Regions from separate parts of the Sphaerisporangium dianthi genome, predicted to be linked through region 2. Evidence: riboswitches for the same ligand, from Rfam matches in the RefSeq annotation. Region 2 holds a riboswitch; the other holds the start of a gene.

Region 1 (9,300 bases), on a different contig from region 2:
GCGGCGGGACCAGGTGGAGGCCGTGTACACCGCACGCTGCCCCGGGGCCAGGTCCATGAGCGGGACCCCGGGAGGCGGGGCGGCGGCCGCCTCGGGCGGGCTCGGCAGTGGGCCCGCCAGCCGCCACCCGGCCAGGCCCGCGAGGGCGGCGGCGCCCAGCTCCACCGGCAGCTCCCACGCCGGCAGGGGCGCCGGGCCCGTGGCGTCGAGCAGCGCCACGATGTTGACCGCGTCCGCGGCGGCCGGCCACACGCTCACGCCGAACGCCGCCGTCACCACCCACCGCTGCAGCTCCGGCCATCGCCAGTAGTGCACGAAGAGCACGACATACCAGACCTCGGCCAGCACGACGCCCTGGATGTGCAACCGGACCCATCCGTCCCACGGGTGGGCGTACTGCGCCGTGACCCCCTCGACGTAGGCCCGGTCGGGCAGCCGCTCGGCGAACACGGTGGTGAGCACGAGCGGGACGAGCAGTATGAGCAGCGGTGGAGCCATGGTCAGGACGAGCCGGCGCGCGCGCCCGGGGCTCGCAGGATCCGGGGAACCGTTCACCGATCCACCTCCAACTGTTTGCATGTCACTATAACAATGCAAACACTGGAGAGCCATAGGTAAGCGCGCGTCCGGCCGGAGGGCCGGGCGGCCGTCGCCTGGGAGCCGCCGTCAGGACGGGTCGAGGGTGCGGGCCGGGCGCAGGGCCCGGACGGCGGCGGACGGGTCGTCGGCGAACAGGCGGATCGCGGTGACCTCGGCACGGCGGCCGAGGGGGCGCACGACGGTGACCGGCGCGGACAGCTCCACGACCACGTTGGTCTGGGAGGACACCTCCACCGCGAGCGTGCCGTCCTTGACGCGCACCATGCCCGACTCGTTGTAGTTCGGCGACACCCGCACCGAGGTGATCAGCTCACGCGGGACGCGCAGGTCGAAGAACACGCCGTGCCGGACGCGCAGCTCCCCCGCCGACACGACGTGCGGCCGGGTGACGCAGGCGGCGGCGTGCGCGAGGCCGAACTGGACGCCGTACAGGTCCAGCACCAGGATCGTCACCCGCAGCCACACCGGCGCGCCGATCGCCCGCAGCAGCAGCTCGGCCCCCACCGTCTCGACGATCATGACCGTCAGCAGGGCCGTCAGCACCGGGGTCAGCTGCCTGGCGTAGGACACCGCGACGGCGCCGGGCGGCACGCCGTGACGCCGTCGCGCCACCCACAGCACCAGGCTGAGCAGGCCGTTCCCGTCGAACGCCGCGACCCTGCGCACCTTGTCGGGGACCATGTGCTCGTAGACGGCCCGCAGCGCCGCCCGGCGGCCCATGCCCCGCCGGCGCGCGGCGCGGAACAGCCGCCCGGCCACCACGGCCTCCAGGACCAGCGCCGCCGCCACCGCGGCCTCCGCCACGGCGATCAGCGGAGCCGGCGGCGCCACCCCCGACAGCAGCAGCACCGCGAACAGCAGCTCCGCGGGGATCACCGCGTACAGCGCGGCCCGCGCGATCGCGAGCGTCATCCCTGCCTCCTCGAACGCCGCCCACGCGGCCGCGAACCTTCCGCCCCGCCCGGCGGGCGGGGGAACGGCGGTCTCATCCCCGCCCTGTCAGCGTGACCATGAGCAGCCTGAACACCTCGGCCTGGGCGGGTGACATCTCCGCGGACAGCAGCTCCATGACCCGGGCGCCGTCCCCGTCGCCGGACGGGCCCGCCCCGCCCGGGGGCGCCGGTCCGCCGGCCGGGCCGAGATGCTCGGCCATCAACGCCGCCATGTCCGCGGGGAGGTGGGCGGCCAGGTCGGCGGCCAGCGCGGCCACCCGCGGGTCGCCGGGATCGACGCCGTCGAGCTCGTCGAGCCGCCGGTAAAGGGCGTGTGCCCGGGCGAGCGCGGCCGGCTCGGTGAGCGGCCGCAGCAGGGCCGGCAGCGCGGCCCGGTCCGGCGGGGCGGTCATGCCGTCCACCAGGGTGAGCAGCTCGCGGTCGAGTTCGGCGAACCTCGACCCCCCGGCGGGCAGGTCGCGCAGCACCGCGGCCATCTCCGGGGAGACCATCGCGTCGGGGATCGGGTCCTCCCGGGCCAGCAGGGCGGCGAGCCCGGCCCGGCGGGCGCCGATCGCCTCCTGCTGCCGCGCCAGGTCGGCGTCCAGTTCCTGGAGCACCTCGCGCAGGTCCTTGCCCTGGTCGTCGGCCAGCGCGTCGCGGATCTCGGGAAGCGACAGGCCGAGCTCGGCCAGCCGCCGCACGCGGGCCAGGATCACCGCGTCGCGCAGGCGGTACTCGCGGTAGCCGTTGGCAAGGCGCGGCGGCTCGGGCAGCAGGCCCTGGTGGTGGTAATGGCGCACGGTGCGGGTGGAGACCCCGGCCAGCGCGGCGAGCTCACCGATCAGCATGGCTTCATTAGAAACGTTGACGCCGCGTCAAGGTCAAACCGCGTCCGCCCGGACGGACACGGCACGGCATGGCCGGCGGGGCGCGGGCTACGGCTCGGACGGCTGGTCGTCGCGGTTCAGGCGCAGCCGCACCTGTGCGGCCACGGCCTCGTCGGGGTGGGCGAGACCGTAGGTCCACACCGTCTCGGCGTCGGCGTCGCGCCCGCGCAGGGGCAGCGTCCGGGCCAGCAGCTCGACGGCCAGCGCGACGCCGTCGGCGTCACCCTCGCCCTCGGCGGCCGCGGCGAACTCCCCGCAGGCCATGTCCAGATGGGCCATGCCGAGCAGAACGCGAAGCCGCCCGGCGTCGGCCACCTCGGGCACGTCGAGAGCGTCGATGAGCACGTCGGCCGCCTCGCCCGGCTCCCCCTCCTGAAGCAGCAACTCGGCCAGGCGCTGCGCCGCCTCCGCGCAGGCCCGCGGGTCGCGGGTGGCGAGCGCGGCGCGCAGGGACGCCTCGGCCCCGAGGTCGTCGCCCTGGTGCTCGGCGATGCGGGCCAGCGCCAGGTGGGCGCCGGGCAGGTAGGCGGGGGTGCCGACGCCGATCACGGCCTGCCAGGCGGCGCGGGCCTGGTCGGCCATGCCGTCCTTCTCGAACCCGCGCGCCAGGTGGCAGGCCGCCTGGGCGGCGTACTCGGGGTGGCCGGTGGCCAGGGCGGTGCGGGCGGCCGCCCTGGCCCCGGCGATGTCGCCGCGCCGTTCCAGCACCAGGGCGAGGCCGACGGCCGCCTGGGCACGGTCGGCCTCCCGCTCGTCGGCCGCCAGCTCGGCGAGGATCCCGGCGGCGGCCTCCAGCTCGCCGCTCTCGGCGAGCCTTCGCGCGTCGTCGATCGACCGCCCGGACTCGACCTCGTGCGCCGCCATCGGGACCTCTCCTCCGCGTCAGGAATCCCCGGGCCTCGCGACGCGGGCGCGCCGTCGCGCGCGACATATTATGCCGATCCAGACGGGTCGCCGAGGCTGGTCGCCTAGTCTTCGTATGCCTCCAGCGGGGGGCAGGCGCACACCAGGTTGCGGTCGCCGTAGGCCTGGTCGATGCGGCGGACCGGCGACCAGTACTTGTCCTCGCGCAGCGACGGCAGGGGGTAGGCCGCCTCGGCGCGGGTGTAGGGGTGCTTCCAGTCGTCGGCCAGCAGGCAGGCCGCGGTGTGCGGCGCGCCCCGCAGCGGGTTGTCGGCCCGGTCGTACCGCCCCGAGGCGACCTTGGCGATCTCCTCGCGGATGGCGACCATGGCGTCCACGAAGCGGTCCAGCTCGGCCAGGTCCTCGCTCTCGGTCGGCTCGATCATCAGCGTGCCGGCCACCGGGAACGACATGGTGGGAGCGTGGAAGCCGTAGTCGATGAGCCGCTTGGCGACGTCGTCGACGGTGACCCCGGTCTCCTTGGTGATCTGACGCAGGTCGACGATGCACTCGTGGGCGACCAGTCCCTCGCGGCCGGTGTAGAGCACCGGGTAGTGGGGGGCCAGGCGCCGTGCCAGGTAGTTGGCCGACAGGATGGCCTGCTCGGTGGCCGCCTTCAGGCCCTCGGCGCCCATCATGCGGATGTAGGCCCAGGAGATGGGCAGGATGCCCGCCGAGCCGTACGGCGCGGCCGAGACCGGGCCGACCGCGCCCTCGGCGCCGTCCTCCAGCGGGTGGCCGGGCAGGTACGCCGCCAGGTGGGAGCGGACGGCCACCGGGCCGACGCCGGGGCCGCCGCCGCCGTGCGGGATGCAGAAGGTCTTGTGCAGGTTGAGGTGGGAGACGTCGGCGCCGAAGGAACCGGGCTTGGCCAGCCCGACCAGCGCGTTGAGGTTGGCGCCGTCGACGTAGACCTGTCCGCCCGCCCGGTGCACCAGGTCGCAGATCTCGGTGATGGTCTCCTCGTACACCCCGTGAGTGGAGGGGTAGGTCACCATGATGGCCGCGAGCCGGTCGCGGTGCTTGTCGATCTTGGCGACGAGGTCGGGGACGTCCACGTTGCCGTCCTCGTCGCAGGCGACGACCACCACGCGCATGCCCGCCATGACGGCGCTGGCGGCGTTGGTGCCGTGGGCCGAGGAGGGGATGAGGCAGACGTCGCGCTCGTGCTCGCCGTTGGCCTTGTGGTAGGCCCGGATGGCGAGCAGGCCCGCGAACTCGCCCTGCGAGCCGGCGTTGGGCTGCAGGGAGACCGCGTCGTAGCCGGTGACCTCGGCCAGCCAGCCCTCGAGGTCGCCGATCAGCCGCAGGTAGCCCTCGACCTGGCCGGCGGGGGCGTAGGGGTGCACGCCCGCGAACTCGGGCCAGGTGATCGGCTCCATCTCGGTGGTTGCGTTCAGCTTCATGGTGCACGAGCCGAGCGGGATCATCGACCGGTCCAGGGCGATGTCCCTGTCCTGGAGTTTGCGCAGGTAGCGCAGCATCGCGGTCTCTGAGCGGTGGGAGTGGAACACCGGGTGGTCCAGGTAGCCGGTGGTGCGCAGCAGCCCGGCGGGAAGCGCGTCGGAGGCGGAGGTGTCCACGTCCTCCAGCACGACGCCGGTCACGCCGAACGCCTCCCACACCGCCTGGAGGTGCTCGCCGGTGGTCTTCTCGTCGCAGCTCACGCCCACGTGGTCGGCGTCGGCGAGCCGCACGTTGATCCCCTTGCCCAGGGCCGCCGCGACGATCTCCGCGGCCCCGCCGGGGACGCGGGCGAGGACGGTGTCGAAGAACTCGTCGTGGACGATCTCGACGCCTCCCTCGCGCAGCCCGGCGGCCAGCACGGCGGCGTGCCGGTGGGTGCGCTGGGCGATGCGCCGCAGCCCGTCGGGGCCGTGGTAGACGGCGTACATGCCGGCGATGACGGCCAGCAGCACCTGGGCGGTGCAGATGTTGCTGGTGGCCTTCTCCCGGCGGATGTGCTGCTCGCGGGTCTGCAGGGCCAGCCGGTGGGCCGGATGGCCGTCGGCGTCCTGGGACACCCCGACCAGGCGGCCGGGCATCTGCCGCTGCAGCCCTTCGCGGACGGCCATGTAGGCGGCGTGCGGGCCGCCGAAGCCGAAGGGGACGCCGAAGCGCTGGGAGGAGCCGACGGCGATGTCGGCGCCCAGGGTGCCGGGGGCCTCGACGAGCGTCAGGGCGAGCAGGTCGGCGGCGGCGACCACCAGCGCGCCCCGCGCGTGGGCCTCGGCGGCCACCGCGCGGAAGTCGCCGAGGCGGCCGCCGGCCCCGGGGTACTGGACCAGCACGCCGAACAGTTCCCCGTCCGGCAGGCCGGCGGTCAGGTCCGCCTCGAGGAGCTCGATGCCGAGCGGCTCGGCGCGGGTGGCGAGCACGGCCTTGGTCTGCGGCAGGGCCTCGGCGTCCACGACGAACACCGGGCTCTTGACGCGGCCGGCGCGGCGGGCCAAGGTCATGGCCTCGGCCGCGGCGGTGGCCTCGTCCAGCAGGGAGGCTCCGGCGACGTCCAGGCCGGTGAGGTCGGCGACGACGGTCTGGAAGTTCAGCAGCGCCTCAAGGCGCCCCTGCGAGATCTCCGGCTGGTAAGGGGTGTAGGCGGTGTACCAGCCCGGGTTCTCCAGCAGGTTGCGCCGGATGACGGCGGGGGTGATCGTGTCGCTGTAGCCGAGGCCGATCATCGAGGTGGGCGCCTGGTTGCGGGCGGCCAGGGCGCGCAGCTCGGCGATGGCCTGCTCCTCGCTCGCCGCCTCGGGCAGCTCGAGCGGCTCGCCTGAGCGGATCGCGCCGGGTACGGCCACGGCGATCAGGTCGGCCACCGAGGCGTAGCCCACGGCCTCCAGCATGCGGGCCTGGTCGGCGTCCGAGGGGCCGATGTGCCGGGTGGCGAAGGGCGGTGCGAAGAGGTCGCGAAGCGGTGACCGATCGGTCATGGGGCCCTCCTACAAGGGGTAGAGACCGGCGCTGAGCGCGCGCGTATGCCGGATCTCCCCCTCTGTCAGCGCGACATCCTCATCGCGACCTGAGAGCTTCATCCCTGCACGGGGGATTTGCACCGTCGGTGAGACACGCCTGGCGGGCACGCCTACTTTCCAGAGTCGCCTCACCTGTGCGGTACGTGAGCCTGAGAGATTCCGGGGAGGTTGCTCCTTCGGCGCCGGGGTCACTCACCGGCGTCGCACGGGGTGCGCAGCCGGCCCGTGCCCAGGTCTCTCCCGCACAGGGTCAACAGCCTTTCCCGGCAATCGTACCGTCCCGCCCCGAGTAGGGAGTTACCCCTACATTTCGTCTTTGCCGGGTTTTATCCCTGTAGGAGGGGTATGTAGCCATCCCATGCGGCCCCGTAGATCTTCAGAAATGGGCGTGCGGCAGTCCCCGGCCCTCCGCTGAGGGGGAGACGCCTGTCCGGGATCAGCCCGTCTTGCGGGCCTTCCTGCGCTTGGCCAGTTCGTCACCTGGGTGGTCCTCCGAAGAGTCACGGCCGACCGGCTCCGCGCGTTCCCCCGGCAGCTCCGCCAGGGAGCCCTCGACCTCGCGCCACACTCCGCCGAGGGCGATGCCGAACACGCCCTGGCCGCCCTCCAGCAGGTCGATGACCTCGTCGGCCGAGGTGCACTCGTAGACGCTCACCCCGTCGCTCATCAAGGTGATCTGCGCCAGGTCGTTGACGCCGCGCTCGCGCAGGTGCTGCACCGCGGTGCGTATCTGCTGGAGCGAGACTCCGGTGTCGAGCAGGCGCTTGACCACCTTGAGCACGAGGATGTCGCGGAAGCTGTAGAGCCGCTGGGACCCGGACCCCTGCGCCGCGCGCACCGACGGCTCGACGAGCTGGGTGCGCGCCCAATAGTCGAGCTGACGGTAGGTGATGCCGGCCGCCGAGCACGCCGTCGGGCCGCGGTATCCGACGTCGGCGGGCAGAGACGCCGGCCGCTCGTCGAACAGCAGGCCCTGCTCGCCCGCGCGTTCCCGCGCGGACTCGCGCTTGGCTGGATCGTGCTGGCCGGCCGTCTTACCCTCGCCGCTGCTGACCGCCACTGCGGACCTCCGGCTTCCTCTCATCCCACGGCCTGATCTGGGGGTTCGTGAATTACAACCGTGAGTTCCCTTGCACCGTAGGACTGGCGCGATGCTCAGTCAACGATCCCGCCCGGCGCGTCGTGAAGCGTAAATGCCCGAAATGGCTAACCCGCACGGCCGAAGTCCTCGGGCGTGATCGTGTCAAGGAACTCGCGGAACTTCTCGACCTCGTCCTCCTGGTCGTCGGGGATGATCACACCGGCCTCGCGCACGACGTCCTCGCTCGCGAAGATGCTGGCCCCGGTGCGCAGCGCCAGCGCGATCGAGTCCGACGGCCGCGCGCTCACCTCCACCCCGTTGGAGAACACCAGGTCGGCGAAGAAGATCCCGTCACGCAGCGCGACGATGTTGACCGCCTGCAGCCGCACGCCGAGGGCTTCGATGACGTCCTTGAACAAGTCGTGCGTGAGCGGCCGGGGGGGCGGCTCCTCCGCCTGTGCCAGCGCGATGGCCGTGGCCTCGGTCATCCCAATCCAGATCGGCAGGTATCGCTCGCCCTTGGCCTCCTTGAGCAGGACTATGGGCTGGTTGGAGGGCATCTCGACGCGGACCCCCACGACCTCCATCTGCAACACAGGCTGCTCCGTCTCATCGGGTCGCCGGCCCGCTCGGGCCCGTTACCTCGCGGCTCTCGGCTCGCGGCGTGACCATCGCCGCAAAATTCAACGTAACATCCCCGCACCCCGAAATGTCCGGGCGGCTCCGTCAGCGGCCCAGAATGCCCCGCAGGCCGGTACGGACCAGGGCGGCGTGCAGGTCCTGGAGCTGGCCGGACAGCTCTCTGGCGGCCTCCTCGGCGCGGCCCGCGGCGCCCGGCGCGCGGCGGCGCAGCAGCGGCGCGACGGCCTGTTCGACGAGCCCGGCCTCCCGCTCGGCGGCGGCCTTGAGCACCCGCAGATGCCGGGGGTGCAGGCCGAACCTGGCCAGGGCGCCCGAGGCGCGGGCCACGGTCAGGGCCTCGGCGTCGTACCACCGGGCGACCGGGGTGAGCAGGCCGTAGTCCTCCAGCTCGGCGAGGGTCTCCTCGTCGAGCCCGGCGGCGGCCAGCAGCTCGGCGCGGCTGAGCCGCACCTCGGGCGGCTCGGCGCCCACGGCGCGGGGGCGGGTCACGCCGCCCGCGCCGTCGTGCTCGGCGGTGTCCAGATGGTCCTTGATCACACGCAGCGGCAGATAGCGGTCGCGCTGGGCGGTGAGGATGTAGCGCAGGCGCTCGACGTCGGCGTGGGTGAACTTGCGGTAACCCGATGGGGAGCGCTGGGGCTCGATGAGCCCCTCGCCCTCCAGGAAGCGGATCTTGGAGACGGTGACGTCGGGGAAGTCGGCCCGCAGGACCTCGAGGACCTCCCCGATGCTCATGAACGCCCTGGCCGCCTGCGCGCTCATCACCGCTCCTCCTCACCCACGCGTGAGGAACACCAGCCGGAACTTGCCGATCTGGACTTCGTCGCCGCCCGACAGGGGCAGCTCCTCGATGCGCTCTCTGTTCACGTAGGTGCCGTTGAGGCTGCCGACGTCCCTGGCGGTGAAGTAGTCGCCCCGCCGGTAGAACTCGGCGTGCCTGCGCGACACGGTCACGTCGTCCAGGAAGATGTCGCTCTCGGGATGGCGGCCCGCCGTAGTGAGGTCGCTGTCGAGCAGGAAGCGGCTCCCGGCGTTCGGCCCGCGCATCACCACCAGCAAGGCCGTGCCCGGCGGCAGTTGCTCGACCGCCGCCCGATCGGGAATGAGCGTCTGCCCCGTCGCCTCGCCGTCCATCGCCTCGATCCCGCTCAGGGAGATCGTGGAGGTGGTGTCCCCCGGCGTGTTCTCGACGCGGCTCAGCGGCGACCCGCACCGCGAGCAGAAACGGGCGTCCTCAGGGTTGGCATTCCCGCACTGAGTGCAGTAGACGCTCGGCA
Region 2 (9,300 bases):
CTCCCAGCCGAAGGGACGCAGGCCCAGCAGCAGGAGCAGCGTCACCGCTATCGCCACGAAGACCGCGTCGACCGACGTGCGTCCCTCCTCCGACCAGTAGACGTCCCGCAGGTGCAGGATGAGCGCGAACTCGTCGAGCACCAGCGCCGCGCCGACCCCGAAGACCGCGGCGGTGAACGCGTACCAGCCGGAGGACAGCTGCGCGGTGACCAGCCCGGCGACGCCGCCGAAGAGCATGAGGACCACGCCGAACACGACGTGGTGGACGTGGACGTCGCCCACGTTGACGTTGCGGAACCAGCCGACCCTGGCCCGGATCAGCCGCACGTTGGCGCGGGTGAAGACGAACGTGACGATCAGCGCCGTCAGGAAGCAGAAGAGCGGCAGCCGTCCGGTGTCGATGATCCGTTCGTGAAACCAGACTTCCACAGGCATCCCCCACTACCGATGCTACGTACGGCCCCGCGGTCGTTGATCCACCGGGCCGTGCCATCCGTCCCGTCGATTCCCTCCCCCTGTCAGACGATCGGAAAGGCGGCCCGGTGCCCTCGGCGGTGTCGCCGCTGGCGGGAGGGGGTCAGCCGCCGACCCGCTAACTCCCATTAGGCGAGGAAGGCGCGCAGCAGGGCCGCGGTGCCGTCAAGGTGCTCGACGACGGCGTGCCGCGCGGCCTCGGGGTCGCCGGCGAGGATGGCCGCGACCATCGCTGCGTGCTGCGCGGCGGCGTGGTCGATGTTGGGGCCGAGCACCGGGATGGCGTTGAGCAGGTCGGTGACCCGCAGCCGCGCGTCGGCGGCGGCCGAGGCGAGCAGCGACGACCCGGTCAGCTCGGCGATGGACAGGTGGAAGGCCGTGTCCAGCCGCCGGTAGTCGGCGGGGGCCGCGTCGTTGACGTCGGCCAGCCTGCGCTGGAGGGTCGCGCGCTGCTCCTCGGACAGGTCGGTGGCCGCCAGCACCTGGGCGGCGCCGCACTCGATCGCCATGCGGAAGGTCAGCGCGTCGTCCAGCTCGCCGGCGCCCATCAGGTTGACGGCCCGGCGCAGGTCGCCCTGACGCGGCCGCGGCGGCTCGTAGACGACGAACGCCCCGCCGTACCTGCCGCGCCGCACGTCGAGGTAGCCGGCCTCCTGGAGGGCGCGGATGGCCTCGCGCAGCGTGACCCGGCTGATCCCGAGCTGGACGGCCAGTTCGCGCTCGGCGGGGAGCTTGTCGCCGGGCGCGACGACGCCGAGCTTGATGGCCTGGAGCAGCCGTTCGACGGTCTCTTCGAAGGCGTTGCCGGCGCGGACGGGACGCAGGAGCGCGACGAGCCCGTCCATCACGTCCTCCCCAGAACCGGCCTCAATGGTTCGAGATTAGTCCATTCGGCGGCTCGGGTGCTGTCGGACCGTTGACGGGGGGCGGCCGCTGGTGCTTGCATGCCTCCAATGGTCTGTTTCCAGACCTCTGCGAGAAGGAGGCGCGGTGCTCACCGTCGACCGACTGCGTGAAGAGGTGTCCGCCGGGCGGGTCGACACCGTGCTCCTGGCCGTCGCCGACATGCAGGGACGCCTCCAGGGCAAGCGGCTGTCCGCGCGGTACTTCCTGGAGGAGGTCCTGCACCACGCCGCGGAAGGATGCAACTACCTCCTCGCCGTGGACGTCGACATGAACACCGTCGGCGGTTACACCATGTCGTCCTGGGACCGGGGCTACGGTGACTTCGTGATGCGTCCCGACCTGTCCACGCTGCGCAAGGTGCCGTGGCAGGAGGGCACGGCCATGCTCATGGCCGATCTGGTGTGGGAGGACGGCGCCGACGTCGCCGCCTCGCCGCGGCAGATCCTGCGCGGGCAGACGGCCCGGCTGGCCGAGCGCGGCTGGGCCGCGTACGTGGGCACCGAGCTCGAGTTCGTCGTCTACAACGACAGCTACGAGAGCGCCTGGTCCAAGGCGTACCGCGACCTGACCCCGGCGAACCAGTACAACGTCGACTACTCCCTGCTCGGCGGCGCGCGCGTCGAGCCCCTGCTGCGCCGCATCAGGCTCGGCATGGAGGGCGCGGGCATGTACGTCGAGTCGGCCAAGGGCGAGTGCAACCTCGGACAGCACGAGATCGCCTTCCGGTTCGCCGAGGCGCTCACCACCTGCGACAACCACTCGATCTACAAGAACGGCGCCAAGGAGATCGCCGCCCAGGAGGGCATGGCGGTCACCTTCATGGCCAAGCCGAACCAGCGCGAGGGCAACTCCTGCCACATCCACATCTCTCTGCGCGGCGACGACGGCGAGCCGGTCATGGCCGGCGACGGGCCGCACGGGCTGTCCCGGCTCGGCGAGCACTTCATCGCCGGGCAGCTCGCCGCGATGCGCGAGCTGACGCTGCTCTTCGCGCCCAACGTGAACTCCTACAAGCGCTACGTGCCCGGCAGCTTCGCCCCGACGGCGGTCAAATGGGGCGTGGACAACCGCACCTGCTCCCTGCGCCTGGTCGGGCACGGGCCGTCGCTGCGCGTGGAGAACCGCGTGCCCGGCGGCGATGTCAACCCCTACCTGGCCGTCTCGGGCCTCATCGCGGCGGGGCTGTACGGCATCGAGCACGAGCTGCCGCTGGAGGAGGCCTACGCTGGCAACGCCTACGCCGCCGGCGCCGCGACCGTGCCCACCACCCTGCGGGACGCGCTGGTCCTGTGGGAGGGGTCGAAGATCGCCCGGGACGCGCTCGGGGAGCAGGTCGTCGAGCACTACGCCAACAACGCCCGGGTCGAGCTGGCCGCCTTCGACGCGGCCGTCACCGACTGGGAGCTGTTCCGCGGTTTCGAGCGGATGTGAAATGAAGATCATCAACCCTGCCACCGAGGACGTGCTCGCCGATGTCGAGCTCGCCGACCTGGCCGAGACCGACCGCGTGGTGGAGCGCGCCAGGAAGGCGTTCCCCGCCTGGCGGGAGGTCTCCCCCGGCGATCGCGCCCGGCTGCTGCGTCGCTTCGCCGACCTGGTCGACAGGCACGGCGACGAACTGGCCTCGCTGGAGCTGGCCAACGCCGGCCACCTGATCGGCAACGCCCGCTGGGAGGCGGGCAACGTCCGCGACGTCCTGCACTTCTACGCGGGGGCGCCTGAACGCAATCACGGCAAGCAGATCCCGGTGCCGGGCGGAGTGGACATCACCTTCGCCGAGCCGCTCGGGGTCGTCGGCGTGATCGTGCCGTGGAACTTCCCCATGGTCATCATGACCTGGGGTGCGGCCCCGGCGCTGGCGGCGGGCAACACCGTCATCGTCAAACCCGCCGAATGGACTCCGCTGACGGCTTTGAGGCTGGCCGAGCTGGCTCTCGAAGCGGGCCTCCCCGAGGGGGTGCTCCAGGTCCTGCCTGGAGCAGGGGAGGTCGCGGGGGCCCGGCTCGTGCGGCACCCGGGCGTCAACAAGATCGTCTTCACCGGGTCGACCGAGGTGGGCAAGCTCATCGCCGGCAGGGCGGCCGAGCAGGTCAAGCGGGTCACGCTGGAGCTCGGCGGCAAGAGCGCCAACGTGGTCTTCGCGGACGCCGACCTGGAGCGGGCCGCGGCGACCGCGCCCTCGGCGGTCTTCGACAACAGCGGCCAGGACTGCTGCGCGCGCTCGCGCATCCTGGTGGAGCGGCCGGTGTTCGACGAGTTCCTCGACCGGCTGATCACGACGGTCGGCGGGCTCACCGTGGGCGACCCGCGCGACCCCGGCACCGACATGGGGCCGCTGATCAGCGCCGGCCATCGTGAACGGGTGGCCTCGTTCGTGACCGGCGTCCCGCGCTTCCAGGGGACGTGCCCGGCCGGCAAGGGCTTCTGGTACCCGCCGACGGTGCTCACGCACGACTCGCTGGACGAGCGCGCGTTCACCGAGGAGATCTTCGGGCCCGTGGTCAGCGTCGTCCCGTTCGACGGCGAGGCGGAGGCCGTCCAGATCGCCAACGACACCGCGTACGGGCTTTCCGGGTCGATCTGGACCCGGGACGTGGGCCGCGCCCTCCGCATGGCCCGCGCCATCGAGGCCGGCAACCTGTCGGTCAACTCGCACTCGTCGGTCCGCTACTGGACCCCCTTCGGCGGCTTCAAGCAGTCGGGACTCGGCCGCGAGCTGGGCCCGGACGCGCTCGCCGCCTTCACCGAGACCAAGAACGTCTTCATCGCCCACTGACTCCTCCGGCGCCGGAGGCGACATCGGGGAATCCACCACTCAGGGAGTTCGTCACCATGCAACGTCTGCACGACCGCGTCGCCGTCATCACGGGTGCGGCGGGGGGCATCGGCCTCGCCACGGCCCGCCGCTTCGCCGAGGAGGGCGCGAAGGTCGTGTGCGCCGACCTCGACGAGGAGGGCGGCGCGAAGATCGCGGAAGAGGTCGGGGGGATCTTCGTCCGCACCGATGTGACCAGCGAGGACGACGTCGCCCGGATGTTCGGCACGGCCTTCGACACCTACGGGAGCGTCGACGTCGCCTTCAACAACGCCGGCATCTCCCCGCCCGACGACGACTCCATCCTGACCACGGGCATGGACGCCTGGCGGCGGGTTCAGGACGTCAACCTGACCAGCGTGTACCTCTGCTGCAAGCACGCCATCCCGTACATGCGGCGGCAGGGCAAGGGGTCGATCATCAACACCGCGTCGTTCGTGGCCGTGATGGGCTCGGCGACCTCCCAGATCTCCTACACCGCCTCCAAGGGCGGCGTGCTCGCGATGTCCCGCGAGCTGGGCGTGCAGTTCGCGCGCGAGGGCATCCGGGTCAACGCGCTGTGCCCGGGGCCGGTGAACACGCCGCTGCTGCGTGAGCTGTTCGCCAAGGACCCCGAGCGGGCTCAGCGGCGTCTGGTGCACATCCCGCTGGGCCGGTTCGCCGAGGCCTCCGAGATCGCCGCCGCCGCCGCGTTCCTGGCCTCCGACGACGCGAGCTTCATCACCGGCGCGGAGTTCCTGGTGGACGGCGGCATCTCCGGCGCCTACGTGACCCCGCTGTAGCCTGGCGCCCATGTCGCGACCCGTCATCGGCATCACCTGCTACGTCGAGCCCGCCGCCTTCACGGTCTGGCGGACGCCGGCGGCGCTGCTGCCGTACACCTACGTCGAGCACGTCGTGCGGGCGGGAGGCCAGCCGGTCATCCTGCCCCCGGCGGGCGACCCGGCGCCGCTGGCCGGGCGGCTCGACGGCCTGATCGTGGCGGGAGGCGGCGACGTCGACCCGGCCAGATACGGCGAGCGGCCGCACCAGCAGACCGGCTATATCCGGCAATTTCGTGATGAGGCGGAGTTCGAGCTGGTCGGCGCCGCGCTGGAAGAGGGGATGCCGCTGCTCGGCGTGTGCCGGGGCATGCAGGTCCTGAACGTCCACCTCGGCGGTACCTTGCACCAGCACCTTCCCGACGTGGTCGGCCACGGCGGCCACTCCCCCGCGCCGGGCGAGTTCGGCCACCTGCCGGTGCGCCCGGCGCCGGGCACCGTCCTTTCCAAGGTGCTGGGCGAGGACGAGATCGACGCGGCGCACTACCACCACCAGGCCGTCGACCGGCTCGGCGACGGCCTCACCGTGTCGGCGACCTGCGACGACGGCACCGTGGAGGCCGTGGAGCTGACCGGCCACCCCTTCGCGCTGGCCGTGCAGTGGCACCCCGAGGCGGGCGAGGAAGGTCACCTGTTCGAGGCGCTCGTCGCCGCCGCGACGGCGGGCGACCGGCATTGGTAGGGTGTGCGAGAACACCGGTGATCCCGTGCGGGAGAGCGTCCTGACATCCGGTCAGGACCCCTGAAGGAGCAAGTCCTCCCCGCGAACCTCACAAGGCAAAGGACCGCGCGGGCCAGGTGATCTCTGGAAAGCAGGCTTCTCCACGGAGCCTCGCCGAAGGTGAAAGTCCGGTAAAACCCGGGCGAAACTCTCAGGCACCGATGACAGAGGGGGAGGATGCTCTCATCCAACCCTGTCTGAGGTGCGCATCATGTCCCGACCAACACCGCTCCGCGAGGTGCACGAGAGCCTCGGCGCGACGCTCACCGACTTCGCCGGCTGGCTGATGCCGCTCCGCTACGGCAGCGAGTCCGCCGAGCACAACGCGGTGCGCACGGCCGCCGGGCTGTTCGACCTCTCCCACATGGGCGAGATCTTCGTCACCGGCCCGCAGGCCGGCGAGGCGCTGGACTACGCGCTGGTGGGCAACCTGTCGGCACTGGAGCCCGGCCGGGCCCGCTACACCATGATCTGCGCCCCCAACGGGGGCGTCCTCGACGACCTGATCGTCTACCGCCTGGCCGCCGAGGAGTTCCTCGTCGTGGCCAACGCCTCCAACTACGAGCTGGTGGCCGCCGAACTCGCCCAGCGCGCCGAGGGATTCCAGGCCGGCGTCCGCGACCGCTCCGCCGAGTACGCGCTGATCGCCGTACAGGGGCCACACGCCCAAGAGATCCTCAGCACCCTCACCGACGCCGACCTGCCCGGGCTGAAGTACTACGCGGGCCTGCCGGGCACCGTCGCCGGCGTCGAGGCGCTCATCGCCCGCACCGGCTACACCGGCGAGGACGGCTTCGAGCTGTTCGTCGCCGCCGGCGACGCCGTGCCGCTGTGGCAGGAGCTCACCAAGGCGGGCGACTCCTACGGCCTGCGCCCCGCCGGGCTGTCCGCCCGCGACACCCTGCGCCTGGAGGCCGGCATGCCGCTGTACGGCAACGAGCTGGACGCCGGGCTGACCCCCTTCGACGCCGGCCTCGGCCGCGTCGTGCGGTTCGACAAGGCCGGCGACTTCGTCGGCCGCGCGGCGCTCGCGCCGCTCAAGGACGTCCCTCCGCGACGGCGCCTCACCGGCCTGGTCGCGCGGGGCCGCCGAGTGCCGCGCCACGGCTACCCTGTGGTGCTGCTGACTGACGGCACCGTCGTTGGAGAGGTCACCAGCGGCGCACCCTCGCAGTCTCTCGGCAAGCCGATCGCGATGGCCTACGTGGACACCAACGTGTCCGAGGGCCTGGCGGTCGACATCCGTGGTAGCCATGAACCGGTCGACGTGATTGACCTGCCTTTTTACCGGAGGAGCAAGTGAGCAGCATTCCCGAGGAGCTCAGCTACACCAAGGAGCACGAGTGGGTGGCCGGTCTCGACGACGGCCTCACCGTGACCGTGGGCATCACGGCGTTCGCCGCCGAGGCGCTGGGCGACGTGGTCTTCGTCCAGCTGCCGGAGGCGGGCGGCACCGTCGAGGCGGGCGACGCCGTGGGCGAGGTCGAGTCCACCAAGTCCGTCAGTGACATCTACGCGCCGGTCGCCGGCGAGGTCGTCGAGGTCAACCAGACCGTCGTGGACGACCCCTCGCTGGTCAACTCCGACCCCTACGGCGACGGCTGGCTGTTCCGCGTCCGCGTTGAGGGCACCCCCGAGGAGCTCCTCACCGCCGAGGAGTACACCACCTTCACGACCTCCGATTCCTGACCTTTCCTCGTCCGTCCCGACCACCGTCGCCGGCCGGCCGCCCGACCGGCCGGCGCACGCGAATGCGCACAGATGCGTAGCCCGCGTTCGTCCGGGCATTTCCCGCTTGACACGTTCCCAAGGACGGAAGATCAATGGCGATCAGCGTCTTCGACCTGTTCAAGATCGGCATCGGGCCGTCCAGCTCGCACACCGGCGGCCCGATGGCGGCCGCCCACAAGTTCGCCCGAGGCCTGCACCAGGACGGGCTCCTGGAGAAGACCGCCCGGGTCGAGGTCATCCTGTACGGCTCGCTCGGCCTCACCGGCAAGGGGCACGGCAGCGACAAGGCGGTGCTGCTCGGCCTGTCCGGCGAGAAACCCGAGCTGGTCGACGTGGACACCGTCGATGACCGGCTCGCGCGCATGCGCGCCTCCGGCACCGTCCAGCTGTACGGCACGCGCGAGATCCCGTTCGTCATCGGCGAGCACCTGGTGTTCGAGCGCAAGATCTCGCTGCCGCACCACCCCAACGGCATGCGGTTCACCGCCTTCACCGCCGAAGGAGAGCCGGTCCGCGAGAAGGTCTACTACTCGGTGGGCGGCGGATTCGTGGTGGACGAGAACGCCACCGGCGCCGACCGCATCAAGCAGGACGACACCGAGCTGCCGTACCCGTTCACCACGGGGGCCGAGCTCCTGCGCCACTGCTCCGAGACCGGGCTGTCGATCTCGGGGCTCATGCTGGAGAACGAGAAGGCCTTCGGCCGCACCGAGGCGCAGATCAGAGCAGATCTGCTGAACCTCTGGAGCGTCATGTCCGAGTGCGTGCGCCGGGGCACCGCCAAGGAGGGCGTGCTCCCCGGCGGCCTGAAGGTCAAGCGGCGCGCGAACCAGATGCTCAGGCGCCTGCAGAGCGAGGCCCCCGAGAAGGACCCCCTCCAGGCGATGGACTGGGTCACCCTGTTCGCCCTCGCCGTGAACGAGGAGAACGCCGCCGGCGGCCGCGTCGTCACCGCCCCGACCAACGGCGCCGCCGGCATCATCCCCGCCGTGCTGACGTACTACGACCGGTTCACGCCCCAGTCCGACGACGACGGGGTCGTGCGCTTCCTGCTCACGGCCGGCGCGATCGGCGTGCTCTTCAAGGAGAACGCCTCCATCTCCGGCGCCGAGGTCGGCTGCCAGGGCGAGGTGGGCTCGGCCTGCTCGATGGCCGCCGCGGGCCTGACCGAGGCGCTCGGCGGCACCCCCGAACAGGTCGAGAACGCCGCCGAGATCGGCATCGAGCACAACCTGGGCCTCACCTGCGACCCGATCGGCGGCCTGGTGCAGATCCCCTGCATCGAGCGCAACGCGGTCGCCTCCATCAAGGCCATCACCGCCGCCCGCATCGCCCTGCGCGGCGACGGCCGCCACTTCGTGGCCCTCGACAAGGCCATCAAGACCATGCGCGACACCGGACGCGACATGCTCGACAAGTACAAGGAGACCAGCCGCGGCGGCCTGGCCGTCAACGTCATCGAATGCTGACCCGCGGCTCCAGAAGATCGACGACGGACAGCTCGGTCTCCCCGCCCACGAGGTTCAAGGCGACCTCCGCCCGCGCGGCGAGCTCGAGCGGTCCGAGCCCCTCCACCACGCCCGGTGGGCTTCGGCGGGTCTGACGGTCGCGCTGGGTGGGGTGGCGGCGTAGATTCTTGAGGAGGGTCGGTCGCGGGGGCCGAGGTCGTTCCGATGGTGCCGGGGTGGCGATGGACGGTCGTGAAGATCCTGCTTTAGTGCCGCAGGCAGAGCTCCGGCCCGGCGGCGGGACGCTCTTCGGCTCGCCCGCTCCCCCTCTGGTCGTGACCTGGGACGCGGAGGCCGGGAAGCTGGTGGTGACCGACTCCTCCT

Evidence for each region. Region 2 has a riboswitch for glycine ahead of gcvT (glycine cleavage system aminomethyltransferase GcvT). Riboswitches for the same ligand answer to the same signal wherever they lie in the genome.
Region 1: another riboswitch for glycine. It lies ahead of gcvP (aminomethyl-transferring glycine dehydrogenase); the one in region 2 lies ahead of gcvT (glycine cleavage system aminomethyltransferase GcvT).

The regions. Positions count from the first base shown of each region.
Region 1 is NZ_JBHSFP010000025.1:55,332-64,631, forward strand. It holds gene ACFO60_RS28710 (hypothetical protein) at 1-555, opposite strand, end outside; gene ACFO60_RS28715 (hypothetical protein) at 667-1,512, opposite strand; gene ACFO60_RS28720 (MerR family transcriptional regulator) at 1,586-2,383, opposite strand; gene ACFO60_RS28725 (tetratricopeptide repeat protein) at 2,471-3,286, opposite strand; gene gcvP (aminomethyl-transferring glycine dehydrogenase) at 3,391-6,258, opposite strand; glycine riboswitch at 6,428-6,553, opposite strand; gene ACFO60_RS28735 (MerR family transcriptional regulator) at 6,737-7,360, opposite strand; gene ACFO60_RS28740 (bifunctional nuclease family protein) at 7,507-7,977, opposite strand; gene ftsR (transcriptional regulator FtsR) at 8,108-8,785, opposite strand; gene ACFO60_RS28750 (FHA domain-containing protein) at 8,798-9,300, opposite strand, start outside.
Region 2 is NZ_JBHSFP010000036.1:3,576-12,875, reverse strand. It holds gene ACFO60_RS34120 (hypothetical protein) at 1-435, opposite strand, end outside; gene ACFO60_RS34115 (FadR/GntR family transcriptional regulator) at 603-1,319, opposite strand; gene ACFO60_RS34110 (glutamine synthetase family protein) at 1,465-2,811, shown strand; gene ACFO60_RS34105 (aldehyde dehydrogenase family protein) at 2,813-4,156, shown strand; gene ACFO60_RS34100 (3-oxoacyl-ACP reductase) at 4,213-4,977, shown strand; gene ACFO60_RS34095 (gamma-glutamyl-gamma-aminobutyrate hydrolase family protein) at 4,988-5,698, shown strand; glycine riboswitch at 5,717-5,814, shown strand; glycine riboswitch at 5,815-5,915, shown strand; gene gcvT (glycine cleavage system aminomethyltransferase GcvT) at 5,949-7,040, shown strand; gene gcvH (glycine cleavage system protein GcvH) at 7,037-7,426, shown strand; gene ACFO60_RS34080 (L-serine ammonia-lyase) at 7,561-8,937, shown strand; gene ACFO60_RS34075 (hypothetical protein) at 9,186-9,300, shown strand, end outside.